DNA from 2 places in the Streptomonospora nanhaiensis genome. Region 1 is predicted to be linked to the other one. Evidence: predicted binding sites of a transcription regulator. Region 1 holds the regulator's gene; the other holds the start of a gene.
The links. Region 1 encodes HspR, which represses chaperone genes until heat shock. Its sites were predicted from a motif close to ANTTGAGTCNNNNNGACTCAANT; they were not measured.
Positions count from the first base shown of each region.

Region 2: the regulator HspR is predicted to act here: its motif matches at 4,700-4,722, upstream of lon (endopeptidase La).

Region 1 covers NZ_JACCFO010000001.1:3,348,510-3,356,269, reverse strand. The annotation lists gene HNR12_RS14540 (acyl-CoA dehydrogenase) at 1-1,071, shown strand, start outside; gene HNR12_RS29165 (DUF6458 family protein) at 1,359-1,619, shown strand; gene clpB (ATP-dependent chaperone ClpB) at 1,738-4,344, opposite strand; gene HNR12_RS14525 (heat shock protein transcriptional repressor HspR) at 4,459-4,893, opposite strand; gene dnaJ (molecular chaperone DnaJ) at 4,899-6,056, opposite strand; gene grpE (nucleotide exchange factor GrpE) at 6,200-6,958, opposite strand; gene dnaK (molecular chaperone DnaK) at 6,988-7,760, opposite strand, start outside.
Region 2 covers NZ_JACCFO010000001.1:4,810,722-4,818,481, forward strand. The annotation lists gene HNR12_RS21385 (3-hydroxybutyrate dehydrogenase) at 1-590, opposite strand, end outside; gene HNR12_RS21390 (hypothetical protein) at 797-946, shown strand; gene HNR12_RS21395 (MFS transporter) at 1,222-2,592, shown strand; gene HNR12_RS21400 (sensor histidine kinase) at 2,732-3,964, shown strand; gene HNR12_RS21405 (response regulator) at 3,961-4,617, shown strand; gene lon (endopeptidase La) at 4,734-7,145, shown strand; gene HNR12_RS21415 (protein kinase domain-containing protein) at 7,614-7,760, shown strand, end outside.

The sequences.
Region 1 (7,760 bases):
AACGTCGAGCACAAGATGGGCCTGAAGGCCTCCACCACCTGCGAGCTGACCTTCGGCGCCAAGCACCCCGCCGTGGGCTACCTGGTGGGCGACAAGCACGACGGCATCCGGCAGATGTTCCTGGTGATCGAGCACGCCCGCATGATGGTGGGCACCAAGGCGATCGCCACGCTGTCCACCGGCTACCTCAACGCCCTGGCCTACGCCAAGGAGCGCAAGCAGGGCGCCGACCTCACCAAGATGGCCGACAAGACCGCGCCGCGCGTGCCGATCACCCGCCACCCCGACGTCCGGCGCAGCCTCATGCTGCAGAAGTCCTACGCCGAGGCGCTGCGCGCCCTGGTGGTCTACGCCGCCACCCAGCAGGACGCCGTGCAGATGGCCGAGCACGCCGGCGAGGAGCACGGCGCCGTCGTGGCGCTCAACGACCTGCTGCTGCCCATCGTCAAGGGAGTGGGCTCGGAGCGCTCCTACGCGCTGCTGGCGGAGTCGCTGCAGACCCTCGGCGGGTCGGGCTACCTCCAGGACTACCCGCTGGAGCAGTACATCCGCGACGCCAAGATCGACACCCTCTACGAGGGCACCACCGCGATCCAGGCGCAGGACTTCTTCTTCCGCAAGATCGTCAAGAACAACGGGCAGGCGTTCGGGCAGCTCATCGGCGAGATCAAGGCGTTCGCCGCGAGCGAGGCCGGCAACGGCCGACTCAAGAAGGAGCGCTCCGCCCTCGCCGACGCGGCGGTCCACGTCGAGAAGATGGTCGAGGCCATGGTCGGCGACGCCATGCGCTCCGCCGAGAAGACCGACGAGCTGTACAAGGTCGGCCTCAACGCCACCCGGCTGCTGATGGCCACCGGCGACCTGGTGCTGGCCTGGCTGCTCCAGCGCCAGGCCGAGGTCGCCCTGGCCGCGATCGACGGCGCCGACGCCGCCGACCGCGACTTCTACACCGGCAAGATCGCCGCCGCGCGGTTCTTCGCCGCCGAGGTCCTGCCGCGCCTGGCCGCCGACCGCGCGGTCGTGGAGAACACCACCCTGGACCTCATGGAGCTGCCGGAGTCGGCCTTCTAAGTCCTCTCCCCACTCGGCCGGGCGCCCCGCCGCCCGGCCCTCCGAGCCGGGAGGGCGGCGACCCCGCCCTCCCACCGTCAGCCCGGGGCGCCGGCATCCCGCGCCCCGGGCTCAGCCGTGCCCGCTCCCGGCCGCGCCGGCGGGCGGCCTGATGCGGCCGCGTCCGGTGATCGGCGGGCGCGGGACCACCCGGCGCACCCGCCCCACAGGGCTCCCACCTCGCACGACGCCGGGATTTGGGTGCGGCCGCGGGGTTTCCGGGATGGTGCGGCGCGGAACGGGTAGTGATAGCCCACGCAAACGGGATCGCAAAACAAGGCGGTGCGGAGGCAGCAAAGATAGGAATCGGACTCGGCATCTTCCTGATGGTCATCGGGGCGGTGCTCGCCTACGGCATCACCGCGGACATCGCGGGCCTCAACCTCGACGCGATCGGGATGATCCTCATGGTGGCCGGTGTGGCGGTGGTCGTGATCACCATCATCCTGATGATGATGCGCCGCGACCGCACCGCCCGCGCGGCCATGGACGACACCGACGTGCTCTGACCCCCGACGGCACGGGCGCGCCGCGACGCGCCCGGCCGCCCCAGAACACACGGCGGCCCCGGCGCCTGGAGCGCCGGGGCCGCCGTTTCGCGCGGGCGCGGAGAATCCGCGCGCGGGGTCAGACCGATGCGGGCTCGGCCGTGCCGGGCCGCACGCTGAGGGAGTCCTTGGCCTCGTCCAGGTCGACCACCACGGGGTCGCCGTCGTTCAGCTCACCCGACAGCAGCGCCTTGGCCAGGGGGTCGCCGATGGCGGCCTGCACCAGGCGGCGCAGCGGGCGCGCGCCGTAGACGGGGTCGTAGCCGGTCAGCGCCAGCCACTCGCGGGCCGCCGGGGTGACCTCCAGCCGCATCCGCCGCTCGGCCAGCCGCGCGGCCAGCCGGTCCACCTGGAGGTCGACGATCCGGGTCAGCTCCTCGGTGGAGAGCGCGTCGAAGACGATCACGTCGTCCAGCCGGTTGAGGAACTCCGGCTTGAACGTGCCGCGCACCACCGCCATGACCTTCTCGCGGCGCTCCTCGCCGCCCAGCGCGGGGTCGACCAGGAACTGCGAGCCCAGGTTGGATGTCAGGATCAGCAGCGTGTTGCGGAAGTCGACGCTGCGGCCCTGGCCGTCGGTGAGCCGGCCGTCGTCCAGCACCTGGAGCAGGGTGTCGAAGACCTCGATGTGGGCCTTCTCGACCTCGTCCAGCAGCACCACCGTGTAGGGGCGGCGGCGCACCGCCTCGGTGAGCTGGCCGCCCTCCTCGTAGCCGACGTAGCCGGGAGGCGCGCCCACCAGCCGCGAGACCGAGTGCTTCTCGGAGTACTCGCTCATGTCGATGCGCACGATCGCCCGCTCGTCGTCGAACAGGAACTCCGCCAGCGCCTTGGCCAGCTCGGTCTTGCCCACGCCGGTGGGGCCCAGGAACAGAAACGAGCCGGTGGGGCGGTCGGGGTCGGAGATGCCGGTGCGGGCCCGCCGCACGGCGTCGGAGACCGCGGTGACGGCGGCCGACTGGCCGATGAGCCGCCGGCCCAGCTCGTCCTCCATGCGCAGCAGCTTGGCGGTCTCGCCCTCCATCAGCCGGCCCACGGGGATGCCGGTCCACGACGACACCACGTCGGCGACGTCGTCGGCGCCCACCTCGTCCTTGACCATGGTGGGCTCCGGCGAGGTCTGCTCCTCGGCGGTGGACGCCTCCTCCAGCTGCTTCTCCAGCTGCGGGATCTCGCCGTACATCAGCCGGGACGCCTCGGTGAAGTCGCCGTCGCGCTGGGCGCGTTCGGCCTGGGTGCGCAGGTCGTCCAGCCGCTCCTTCAGCTCACCGACCCGGTTCAGCCCGGCCTTCTCCTGCTCCCACCGCGCGACCAGGCCGTTCAGCTCCTCCTGCTTGTCGGCGAGGTCGGCGCGCAGCCGCTGCAGCCGCTGCATCGAGGCGGAGTCGGACTCCTTGGCCAGTGCCATCTCCTCCATCTTCAGCCGGTCGACGGTGCGCTGCAGCTCGTCGATCTCGACCGGGCGGGAGTCGATCTCCATGCGCAGCCGCGAGGCGGCCTCGTCGATGAGGTCGATGGCCTTGTCCGGGAGGAACCGGGCGGTGATGTAGCGGTCGGAGAGGGTGGCGGCGGCCACCAGGGCGGAGTCGGCGATCTGCACCTTGTGGTGCGCCTCGTAGCGGCCCTTGAGGCCGCGCAGGATGGCGATGGTGTCGGCCGCCGAGGGCTCGCCCACCAGCACCTGCTGGAACCGGCGCTCCAGCGCGGGGTCCTTCTCGATGCGCTCGCGGTACTCGTCGAGCGTGGTGGCGCCCACCATGCGCAGCTCGCCGCGGGCCAGCATCGGCTTGAGCATGTTGCCGGCGTCCATCGCGCCCTGGGCGGCGCCCGCGCCGACCATGGTGTGCAGCTCGTCGATGAACGTGATGATCTGCCCGGCGCTCTCCTTGATCTCGTTCAGGACCGCCTTGAGGCGCTCCTCGAACTCGCCCCGGTACTTGGCGCCGGCCACCATCGCCGACAGGTCCAGAGAGATCAGCCGCTTGTCGCGCAGCGACTCGGGGACGTCGCCGGCCACGATGCGCTGGGCCAGGCCCTCGACCACGGCGGTCTTGCCCACACCGGGCTCGCCGATCAGCACCGGGTTGTTCTTGGTGCGCCGCGAGAGCACCTGCACCACGCGGCGGATCTCGGAGTCGCGCCCGATCACCGGGTCCAGGGCGCCCGAGCGCGCCCGCTCGGTGAGGTCGACGCCGTACTTCTCCAGCGCCTGGTAGGTCTCCTCGGGGTTCTCGGAGGTCACCTTGCCCGGGCCGCGCACCCGCTCGAACGCCTCCAGCAGCGCCTCGGGCGTGGCGCCCGCGTCGCGCAGCAGCCGGCTCGCCTCGCCGCCGTCGGTGGCCAGCCCCACCAGCAGGTGCTCGGTCGAGACGTACTCGTCCTCCATCTGCTGGGCGCGCTGGGCCGCGGTGTTCAGCGAGACGATGAGCTGGCGCGAACTCTGCGGCGCGCCCACGGTGCTGCCCTGGGCGGCGGGCAGCGCGGTCACGGCCTGCTCGGTCTTGGCGGCGAGGTCGTCGGGCGAGGCACCGACCTCCTTGAGCAGCGGGCGGATGACGCCCTCGCCCTGGTCGAGCAGCGCGGCCAGCAGGTGCACCGGCTCGACCTGCGGGTTGCCGTCGGTCGTGGCCCGCCGGATCGCCGTCGAGACCGCTTCCTGGCTCTTGGTGGTGAGTTTGTAGTTCATGCGTCGCCGCCCCCCTTGCGCGAACAGAGCGAATGGCCGTGCGGATGTGGACATGGTGGAGTGCGCCGGCCGCCCCCGGCCGGCCGACGCGTGCGGCCGCGCACCGGGAAACCGCTACCGGTCGTCGTCGGGCGGGGGCGCGGTGTTGAAGATCGTCAGGCGGGTGCGGCGCACCGGGATCAGCTCGCCGCCGCGCGGCTGGGCCTGGCTCTGGGCCGAGGACCGCCGGGCCACGGCCGAGCGCGCCGCCTGGAGTTCGTTGGCGAGGTGGAAGACCTGCGCGCGCAGCTTCTCCACCTCGTTCTGGAGTTCGAGGATGCGCTTGATGCCGGCGAGGTTGATGCCCTCCTCCTGGGAGAGGCGCTGGACCTCGCGCAGCATCTGGATGTCGCGCATGGAGTAGCGGCGCCCCCGGCCGGAGGCCCGGCCCGGCGAGACCAGGCCCAGCCGGTCGTACTGGCGCAGCGTCTGCGGATGGAGACCGGACAGCTCGGCGGCGACCGAGATCACGTAGACCGGGATGTCGTCGCCGAACCCGGGATCGCTCATGCCACTTACACCCCTTTCGCCCGCGCCTCAAGCCCGCTGCGCGGGTCCTGGTCGGCGGTCGCGGCGCGGAACTTCTCCAGAGCCTCGCGGGCTTCGCCGCTGAGGCTCTGCGGAACCGACACTTCGACGGTGACCAGCAGGTCGCCGGTGGTGCCGTCGCGCCGGGTGGCGCCTTTGCCGCGCACCCGGAACGTCCGGCCGTTGGGAGTACCCGGTGGGATCTTCACCGTGACGGGGAGGCCGTTGAGGGTCGGCACCCGGACCTCGGCGCCGAGGACGGCCTCGGGGAAGGTCACCGGGACGGTGATCGTCAGATTGTCGCCGGACTTGCCGAACAGGGGGTGCGGCTGCACATGTACCACCACGTAGAGGTCTCCGGCAGGTCCGCCGTGCTCGCCCGGCGCGCCCTTGCCCTTGAGCCGGATTCGCTGGCCGTCGGAGACGCCGCCGGGGATCCGGGCCTGGATGGTGCGGGTGCTCGTGCCGCGGCCGCTGCCGTTGCAGGTGGGGCAGGGGTCGTCGACGACCAGCCCGCGCCCCCTGCACTCGCTGCAGGGCTCCGACAGGGAGAACCCGCCGAGGTTCTGGTTCTCGTGCCCGGTGCCCGAGCACTTGGGGCACACGCGCGGTGAGGTCCCGGCCTTGGCGCCGGTGCCCTTGCACGTGGGGCAGGCGGCGTCGCTGCTCAGCTTGAACGAGCGCGTGGCACCGGTGGCCGCCTCGGCGAAGGTCAGCCGGGTCTCGGTCTCGATGTCGGCGCCCCGCCGGGACCGCGTGGCCGTGCGCCCGCGCCCGCCGAACAGGCCGCCGAACAGGTCGCTCAGCCGCTCGCCGCCCGCCGGTCCGGCGGTGCCGCCGGGCTGGCCGAACAGGTCCCCCAGGTCGAAGCCGCCCGGGCCGGTGCCCCCGCCGGGACGGTAGGAGCCGCCGAAGAGGGAGCGGGCGTTGTCGTACTCCTTGCGCCGCTTCTCGTCGGACAGCACGTTGTAGGCCTCGGAGATCTCCTTGAAGCGCTCCTCGGACTTGGGGTCGCCCTTGTTGGCGTCGGGGTGGTTGGCGCGCGCGAGCTTGCGGTAGGACTGCTTGATCTCGTCCTGCGAGGCGGTCTTAGAGACGCCGAGGACCTTGTAGTAGTCCTTCTCCAGGTAGTCCTTGGTGCTCATCGACGCTTGCCTTCTCCCGCTTCGCGCTCATGGTCGAATGATGCCTGCTGGGGTTGTGCCCGCGGCGCCCGGGGTCACCCTCGGGGACCGCGGGTCCGGGCGCCGCGGCGGGCGCCCGGACCCGCGGACGTGCCGTGGGCCCGCTAGGTGCCGTCGCCGGTCCCGTCCTTGGGGTCGGGACCGGCCGCGCCGTCGGCGCCGGGCTCGCCCGGCGCCTCGGCGGAGGCGGGCGGCTCGCCCGCCTCGGCGGGCGCGGCGTCGTCGGCGGCGGCGTCCTCACCCGGGCCGGCCACCACCACGCGGGCGGGGCGCAGCACCCGCTCGCCGATCAGGTAGCCGGGCTGGAAGACCTCGATCACGGTGGGCACCGTGACGTCGGCCGAGGGCACCATGGTCAGCGCCTCGTGGACGTTGGGGTCGAACTCGTCGCCCTTCTCGCCGTACCTCTTCAGCCCGAGCTTGCCGACCAGGCCCTCCAGGGCCTCGCCGACCGACTTGAACCCGCCGGTCAGCTCGCCGTGCTCGCGCGCCCGGCCGATGTCGTCGATGATCGGCAGGAGTTCGCCGACCACCTGGGCCATGGCCTGTTCGCGCACGACCACCCGGTCGCGGTCGACCCGCTTGCGGTAGTTGGCGTACTCCGCCTGGACCCGCTTGAGGTCGTTGGTGAGCTCGACGACCTGCTCGCGCGCCTTGAGGAGCGCGCCGTCGTCGGCGACCGGGTCGCCGATGACGGGTTCGGCCTCGGGCTCGGCCGGGGCGGGGCCCTCCGGGGCGCCCGGGCCGGTGCCCTGGGCACCTTCGGGGGTGCGGAGTTCACCGGTCTCGGGATCGATGCGCCGCTTGTCGCGAATCACCGGTCCTTGCCGCTCCTCACCGTTCTCGTTCTCCGGCAGCGCCATTGGCTGCGCCTCCCTTGACTAGCGTTGGATCAGGCGTTGCCGTCCTTCTTGCTGCTGTCGTCGTCGACGATCTCGGCGTCGACCACGTCGCCGTCGTCGGCCTGGTCGCTCGCGGTGGCGCCGGAGTCGGCGCCCCCGGCCTGCTGCTGCCCCTGGCCGTAGATGGCGGAGCCGATCTTCTGGCTGGCCAGCGCGACCTTCTCGCTCGCCGAGCGGATGGCCTCGGTGTCGGAGCCCTCCAGGGCGGACTTCAGCTCGCTCACGGCGCTCTCGGTCTCGGCCTTGACGTCGGCCGGGATCTTGTCCTCGTTGTCCTTGATGACCTTCTCGGTCTGGTAGACGAGGGACTCGGCGTTGTTGCGGACCTCGGCCTGCTCGCGCCGCTTGCGGTCCTCCTCGGCGTACTGCTCGGCCTCGCGGACCATGCGGTCGATGTCGTCCTTGCTCATGGCCGACCCGCCGGAGATGGTGACCGACTGCTCCTTGCCGGTGCCCAGGTCCTTGGCGGTGACGTTGACGATGCCGTTGGCGTCGATGTCGAAGGTGACCTCGATCTGCGGCACGCCGCGCGGCGCCGGCGGCAGACCGGTGAGGTCGAAGACGCCGAGCTTCTTGTTGTACTGCGCGATCTCGCGCTCGCCCTGGTAGACCTGGATCTGCACCGAGGGCTGGTTGTCGTCGGCCGTGGTGAAGATCTCCGACCGCTTGGTCGGGATGGTGGTGTTCTTCTCGATGAGCTTGGTGAACACCCCGCCCTTGGTCTCGATGCCCAGCGACAGCGGGGTGACGTCCAGCAGCAGGA
Region 2 (7,760 bases), 1.5 Mb from region 1:
TGGGGGGCGCCCTCGATCGCGGCGACCTTGGAGAAGCCCTCCAGGCCGTGCTTGGCGGTCACGTAGGCGGACTTGTAGGCGGAGGCGCGCAGGCCGTGCACCGAGGAGATGTTGACGATCCGGCCCCAGCCGCGCTCGTACATGTGGGGCAGGGCGGCCCGGACGAGGCGGAAGGGCGCCTCGACCATGAGGCGCAGGATGAGGGAGAACCGCTCGGGCGGGAACTCCTCGATGGGGGCGACCGTCTGCACGCCCGCGTTGTTGACGACGATGTCGGCGCCGCGCGCGACCTCGGCGGCGGCGTCGAGGTCGGTGAGGTCCACCGGGAAGGCCGTGCCCAGGCCCGCGTCGGCGAGCGCCGCGACACCGCCGGCGTCGCGGTCGACCAGCCGCACCTCGGCCCCCGCCGCACGCAGCCGCGCGGCACAGGCCCGCCCGATCCCCCCGGCGGCCCCGGTGACGACGGCCACCCGTCCCCGCAGGTCGGGCCCGGGGGAGGAGACGGCATCGGCGGGAAGAGGCACGGACGCGGCGGCGTCATTCGCCGAAGGCGCGAAGGAGGAGGCCCCGGCGGGTCCACGGGTCGTCATGCCGCCAATGTAGGTTCCCGGAACGAAGGGGCGCATAGCTCACCAACCCATACGAGTGGGTTCGTATGTGTTGAACGGCCCCATACGTGCCCTGCCGCGCCATGCCACGGCCCACGCCCCGACCGCTCGCGGCCTCAGTCGATGTCCCCGGCGGGCGGTAGGGTCCCGGCATGAATGGCGATGAGTGGAATGACATCCTCCGTCGCGTGAAGGAGGACGACGAGTCCGGTCCTTTCACGTGCCCTGAGTGCGACGAGTTCGCCGTCAGCGTGGGTCAGCGGTTCGAGAACGGCGAGGTGGTGGAGCACTCGGTGATGTGCTTCCACTGCGAGGCAGAGGCTTCCGCACCCGCCTGACCGTACGGGGGTTCGGCGTGCCCGCCGGCCCCGGCCATCACGCGATGGCCGCTTACCGTCTCCCGCCGTTTCCGCCGCACAGGGGCGCCGGGGCACGCCGTGCCCCGCGCGCGGGCACGGTCCCCGGCCCCCAACGGCCACCACCGGGTGTGGCCGAGGCACATGAACCGGCACCGCCATGGGTGCCTCCTCGCCATGGTCCGGCTCACATCGGGGCTTTTACGATGCTTGCCCCTGCTGCTTCCGCAGTTCCCCGTCGCACGGAAGTCGAGCCCATGTCTGCACCCGGTTCCCCCGTTCCACCGACCACAGAGCCCCCCGCGCCTCGCGGGTCGTTCGCGAAGGTCGTCGTCTCCAGCCTCATCGGCACCACCGTGGAGTGGTACGACTTCTTCCTCTACGGATCGGCGGCCGCGCTCGTCTTCGGGGCCGTGTTCTTCCCGGAGTCCGACCCGCTGACCGGCATCCTGCTCGCCTTCGGCACCTACGCCATCGGGTTCGTCGCGCGCCCGCTCGGCGGGCTGGTGTTCGGCCACTACGGCGACCGCGTCGGCCGCAAGCGCCTGCTCGTGATCAGCCTCCTGCTGATGGGCGCCTCCACCTTCGCCATCGGCCTGCTGCCCGGCCACGCCACCATCGGCGTGGCCGCGCCGCTGCTGCTGATCGCGCTGCGGCTGGTCCAGGGCTTCGCGCTGGGCGGCGAGTGGGGCGGGGCGGTGCTGCTGGTCTCCGAGCACGGCCACCCCCGGTGGCGCGGGTTCTGGGCGTCCTGGCCGCAGGCCGGGGTGCCCTGCGGCAACCTGCTGGCCACCGCCGTCCTGGCCGTGCTGGCCGCGACCATGGCCGACTCCGCGTTCGAGGCGTGGGGCTGGCGCATCCCGTTCCTGCTCTCGGGCGTACTCGTGCTCATCGGCCTCTACGTGCGTCTGGCGGTCGAGGAGTCCCCGGTCTTCCAGGCGGCGGCCCGCCGCGCCGAGGACGCCCGTGCGCGCGCCGGCGTCACCGAGCGCGCGCCCATCGTGGACGTGCTGCGCCGCCACTGGCGCGAGGTGCTGGTGGCCATGGGCGTGCGCCTGGCGGAGAACATCTCCTACTACGTCATCACCGCGTTCATCCTGGTCTACGCCGTGGAAGAGGCCGGGGTGGAGCGCGGTACCGTGCTCAACGCGCTGCTGGTCGCCTCGGCCGTGCAGCTCGTCGTCGTGCCGATCTGGGGCGCCCTGTCCGACAGGCTCGGCCGCCGTCCCGTCATCGCCTTCGGTGCCGTCAGCACGGGCCTGTGGGCGTTCGCGTTCTTCCCGATCATCGACGGCGGGGGCTTCGGCATGGTCCTGGCCGCCGCCGGGGTGGGCCTGGTGCTGCACGCCGCGATGTACGGCCCCCGGGCGGCGTTCTTCTCCGAGCTGTTCGGCACCCGCACGCGCTACTCGGGGGCGTCCATCGGCTACCAGCTCGCCTCCATCGCGGCGGGCGGCCTGGCCCCGCTGATCGCCACCTGGCTGCTGTCGCGGTTCGGGTCGGGCCTGCCGGTGTCGGTGTACGTGGCCGGGGCCTGCGTGCTCACCCTGGTGGCCGTGCTGGCCTCCCGCGAGACCCGGGGCCGCGACCTCGACGACGCGGTGGCGCCCGAGGCCGGGGTGCGCTGACCTCTCCGGCGCCTCCGGGGGCGGTAGGGCAGCCCCCTCGTCCACGCGTCCCGGCGCCCCCCGCTACGCACCGCGCACCACCGCGGATACGCAGCGCGGCCGACGCCCGTCCGGCCCCGTGCGGGCTAGTGTCGGGCGTGTGAACGGCGACGGAGGCAACGGGCACCCGGCGCCCCGGCGGCGGGGCGCCGGCCGCGTCCTGCTGCTCGACGTCCCCCTCGCGCTGGGCCTCGGCGCGGTGGCGCTCGCCGGGGTGCACGCCCAGGGCGCCTGGAGCGACCGCGCCCGTGGGCCGGACACCGCCGGCCCGCCCTGGGACGGCCCGCCGCCCGACTTCGAGCCGGTGCCCGCCGCCGTCTACGTCTGCGTCGCGGTGGTCGTCGGCGCGCTGGCCCTGCGCCGCCTCCACCCCCGGTCGGCCTTCGTGGCGGCGATGGCGGCCGTGGCCGTGGTCTTCGGCGTCCTGGGCTCGGGCGGCCCGATCGTCCTGGCGCCCATGCTGCTCCTCTACACGCTGGCCGTGCGGCTCCCGCCCCGGCGCTGGCTCCCGCTGACGGCCATGGGGGTCCCCGTCTTCCTCGCCCTGCGCCTGGACCAGCCCTACCTGGGGCTGGCCTCCGCCCAGGCGGTGGCCGACCTGTTCGTCGCCCTGGGCCTGCTGCTGGGGCCCGCCGCGCTGGGCGTCATCGTGCGCTCCCGGCGCGAGAACGCGCGCCGCGAGCGCGCCCAGGAGCTGAGCCGCTCGGTCTACGAGGAGCGGCTGCGCATCGCCCGCGAGGTGCACGACGTCGTGGGGCACAGCCTGTCGGTCATCAACATGCAGGCCGGGGTGGCCCTGCACGTGCTGGAGAAGCGGCCCGAGCGCGCCCAGCCCGCGCTGGAGGCCATCCGCCAGACCAGCAAGGACGCCCTGGAGGAGCTGCGCGGCACGCTCGCCGTGTTCCGCACCCCCGAGGGCGGCGCTCCCGGCGACACCCGCGAACCCCCGCCCGGCCTGGACCGGCTGGACGACCTGGTCGCGGGCATCGCCTCGGCCGGGCGGCCCGTGGAGGTCCGCGTCGAGGGGGAGCGCGCCGCGCTCCCGGCGGCGGTCGACCACGCGGCCTACCGCATCGTCCAGGAGGCGCTGACCAACGTGGTGCGCCACGCCGGCGGCGCCGGCGCCACCGTCGTCATCGGCTACCGGCCCAAGGAGGTCACCGTGGAGATCACCGACACCGGCCCGGCCCGCCCGGGTGCGGCACCGGCCGAAGGCGGCGGGATCGCCGGGATGCGCGAGCGCGCCCGCGCCGTCGGCGGGCGGCTGGCGGCGGGGCCGCGCCCCGAGGGCGGGTTCGCCGTGCGCGCCGAGCTGCCGCGGGGTGAGCGATGACGGCCGTGCGCGTGGGGATCGTCGACGACCAGGCGCTCGTGCGGATGGGCCTGCGCGTGCTGATCGAGGCCGAGGACGACCTGGAGGCGGTCGGCGAGGCCGCCGACGGCCGCGAGGCGGTCGAGCTGGTCCGCCGCGAGCACCCCGACGTGCTGCTGATGGACGTGCGCATGCCGGTGATGGACGGCATCGCCGCGCTGCGCGAGATCGCCGCCGACGACCGGCTCGCCGCCACGCGCGTGGTGGTGCTGACCACCTTCGAGCTGGACGAGTACGTGTTCGACGCGCTGCGCGCCGGTGCGGCGGGCTTCCTCATCAAGGACAGCGAGCCCACCGAGCTGCTGCGCGCGATCCGGCTGGCCGCCGCCGGGGAGTCGCTGCTGTCGCCGTCGGTGACCCGCAGCGTGATCTCCACCTTCGTCTCCCGCGCGCCCCACAGCGCCCCGCGCCCACAGCTGCGCGAGCTGACCGAGCGCGAGCGGGAGGTGCTGGCGCTGGTCGGCGAGGGCCTGTCCAACGCCGAGATCGCCGAGCGGCTGGTGGTCAGCCCGGCCACCGCGCGCACCCACGTCAGCCGCGCCATGGTCAAGCTGCACGCGCGCGACCGCGCCCAGCTGGTGGTCATCGCCTACCGCGCGGGCCTGGTGCGCTGAGCCCGCGCGGGGCCGCCCGCCGGGCCCGGACCCGCATCGCTCACGGCGAACACGATGCGGGGAACAAACCCGGACTCTCGTTTATTGAGTGTTAGTGACTCAACAAGGAGGGTCTGATGACTGAAGCGCAGTCCAGTGCGACGTTCCCGGTGCTTCCCCTTGACGAGGACGTCGTCCTCCCCGGCATGGTCGTGCCGGTGGACATCTCCGACTCCGAGGTGCGCGCCGCCATCGACGCCGCGCGGGCCGGGGGCGAGGGCGCCGCGCGGGTCCCCGGGATCCGGTCCACGGGCAAGCCGCGCGTGCTCATCGTGCCCCGCGTCGACGGCAACTACGCCGCCATCGGCACCGTCGCCGTCGTGGAGCAGGTCGGCCGCACCCCCGAGGGCGAGCCGGCCGCCGTGCTGCGCGGCACCGCCCGCGCGCGGGTCGGCAGCGGCACCGCCGGCCCGGGCGCGGCCCTGTGGGTCTCCGCCGAGGTCCACACCGACGTCGCCCCCGAGGGCGGCTACCCCGGCAAGGTCCTGGAGCAGGCCCGCGAGTACAAGACCCTGCTCACCACCTACCTGCAAAAGCGGGGGGCGTGGCAGATCCTCGACGGCATCCAGCAGCTGGACGACCCCGGGCGCCTCGCCGACCGCGGCGGCTACTCCCCGTTCCTCAAGACCGCCCAGAAGCTCCAGCTCCTGGAGACCTACGACGTCGCCGAGCGGCTGCGGCTGCTCAGCGAGTGGACCCGCGAGTACCTGGCCGAGCTCGAGGTCGCCGAGACCATCGACCAGGACGTCCAGGAGGGCGTCGAGAAGCAGCAGCGCGAGTTCCTGCTCCGCCGCCAGATGGAGGCCATCCGCAAGGAGCTGAACCAGCTCGACGGCAAGCCCGGCAGCGAGGAGGACGACTACCGCGAGCGCGTCGAGGCCGCCGACCTGCCCGACCACGTCCGCAAGGCCGCGCTGGCCGAGGTCGACAAGCTGGAGCGGGCCGGCGACTCCTCGCCGGAGTCCGGCTGGATCCGCACCTGGCTCGACACCGTCCTCGACATGCCGTGGAACACCCGCACCGACGACTCCTACGACATCGTGGGGGCGCGCGAGATCCTCGACGCCGACCACGCCGGCCTCGACGACGTCAAGGAGCGCATCGTCGAGTACCTGGCCGTGCGCAAGCGCCGCGAGGAGCGGGGCCTGGGCGTGGTGGGCGGGCGCCGCAGCGGCGCCGTGCTCGCCCTCGTCGGCCCGCCCGGCGTGGGCAAGACCTCGCTGGGGGAGTCCGTGGCGCGCGCCATGGGCCGCAACTTCACCCGCGTGGCGCTGGGCGGCGTGCGCGACGAGGCCGAGATCCGCGGCCACCGCCGCACCTACGTCGGCGCGCTGCCGGGCCGCATCGTGCGGGCGATCAAGGAGTCCGGCTCCATGAACCCGGTCGTGCTCCTGGACGAGATCGACAAGGTCGGCACCGACTTCCGGGGCGACCCCACGGCCGCGCTGCTGGAGGTGCTCGACCCCGCGCAGAACCACACGTTCCGCGACCACTACCTGGAGGTCGACCTCGACCTCTCCGACGTCGTCTTCCTGGCCACCGCCAACGCCCTGGAGACCATCCCCGGGCCGCTGCTGGACCGCATGGAGCTGGTGCAGCTCGACGGCTACACCGAGGACGAGAAGGTCGTGATCGCCCGCGACCACCTGCTGCCCCGGCAGCTGGAGCGGGCGGGGCTGGAGCCCGGCGAGGTCGAGTTCGGCGAAGACGCCCTGCGCTCCATCGCGGCCGAGTACACCCGCGAGGCCGGTGTGCGCGGCCTGGAGCGCACCGTCGCCCGCGTGCTGCGCAAGGTCGCGGCGGGCGTGGCCCTGGGCGAGCGGGAGCTGCCGCTGCACGTGGCCGCCGCCGACCTCAAGGACTTCATCGGCCGCCCCAAGCACACGCCCGAGACCGCCGAGCGCACGGCCGTGCCGGGCGTGGCCACGGGCCTGGCGGTCACCGGCACCGGCGGCGACGTGCTGTTCGTCGAGGCCTCCCTGGCCGACCCCGAGTCCGGCGCGAGCGGGCTGACCCTCACCGGCCAGCTGGGCGACGTCATGAAGGAGTCCGCGCAGATCGCCCTGTCCTACCTGCGCTCGCGCGGCGCCGAACTGGAGCTGCCGGTGGGCGACCTCAAGGAGCGCGGCGTGCACCTGCACGTCCCGGCCGGGGCGATCCCCAAGGACGGCCCCAGCGCCGGTGTCACGATGACCACCGCCCTGGCGTCGCTGCTGTCGGGCCGCCCGGCGCGCGCCGACGTCGCCATGACCGGCGAGGTCTCGCTGACCGGCCGCGTCCTGCCCATCGGCGGGGTCAAGCAGAAGCTCCTCGCGGCGCACCGGGCGGGGATCACCACGGTCCTCATCCCCTCGCGCAACGAGCCCGACCTCGACGACGTCCCCCAGGACGTCCTGGACCAGCTCACCGTCCACACGGTCAGCGACGTCCGCGAGGTGCTGGAGATCGCGCTTGAGCCTGCACAGCGCGCAGCGGCCGTAGCGGCCTGACCGCCGGACCCAGAGGGGCCGTCCCGTGCGAGGGGCGGCCCCTCCCGTGTGTCCGCACCCCGGCCGCACGGTCACCCGAAGCGGTCAGGCCCTGCGGCTGGACGACCCCGCACACGCCGTGGCATAGAGCGGGCCGCGAGCCCCACCCCACGGCCTCCCGGACCGCACGGTTCGTGAGGCCGTGGCGGACGTGCTCTCGGGCGCGGCGGGCCGCCTCGTCCGAGGGCCACGCGGAGGAGGCCGCCGTCGCCGAGGGCTCCGACGAGGGGCGGCCTCGGTGGTGCTCAGCACCGACGCCGCCCACCCCGGCCACCGGCCACGCGGGGCCGTGCGGGCGGGTTGCGATCCGGTGACGGGAGGTGTGCGCCCCGATCCGGCGTGGCTACGATGAGGGCGCCTCGCCCGCCAAGGCGGGGAAGGGCCGCGCCCCGGGGCCGGCACCGGCGCCCGGGAAGGGGGACTGACGGCGTGGAGCCGCTGGAGCCGTCCGACCCCGCGCGCATCGGCGCCTTCCGCCTCACCCACCGCCTGGGCGAGGGCGGGATGGGCCGGGTCTACCTCGCCCGCACCGCCTCCGGCCGCCAGGTCGCCGTCAAGGTCATCCGCTCCGGCCTG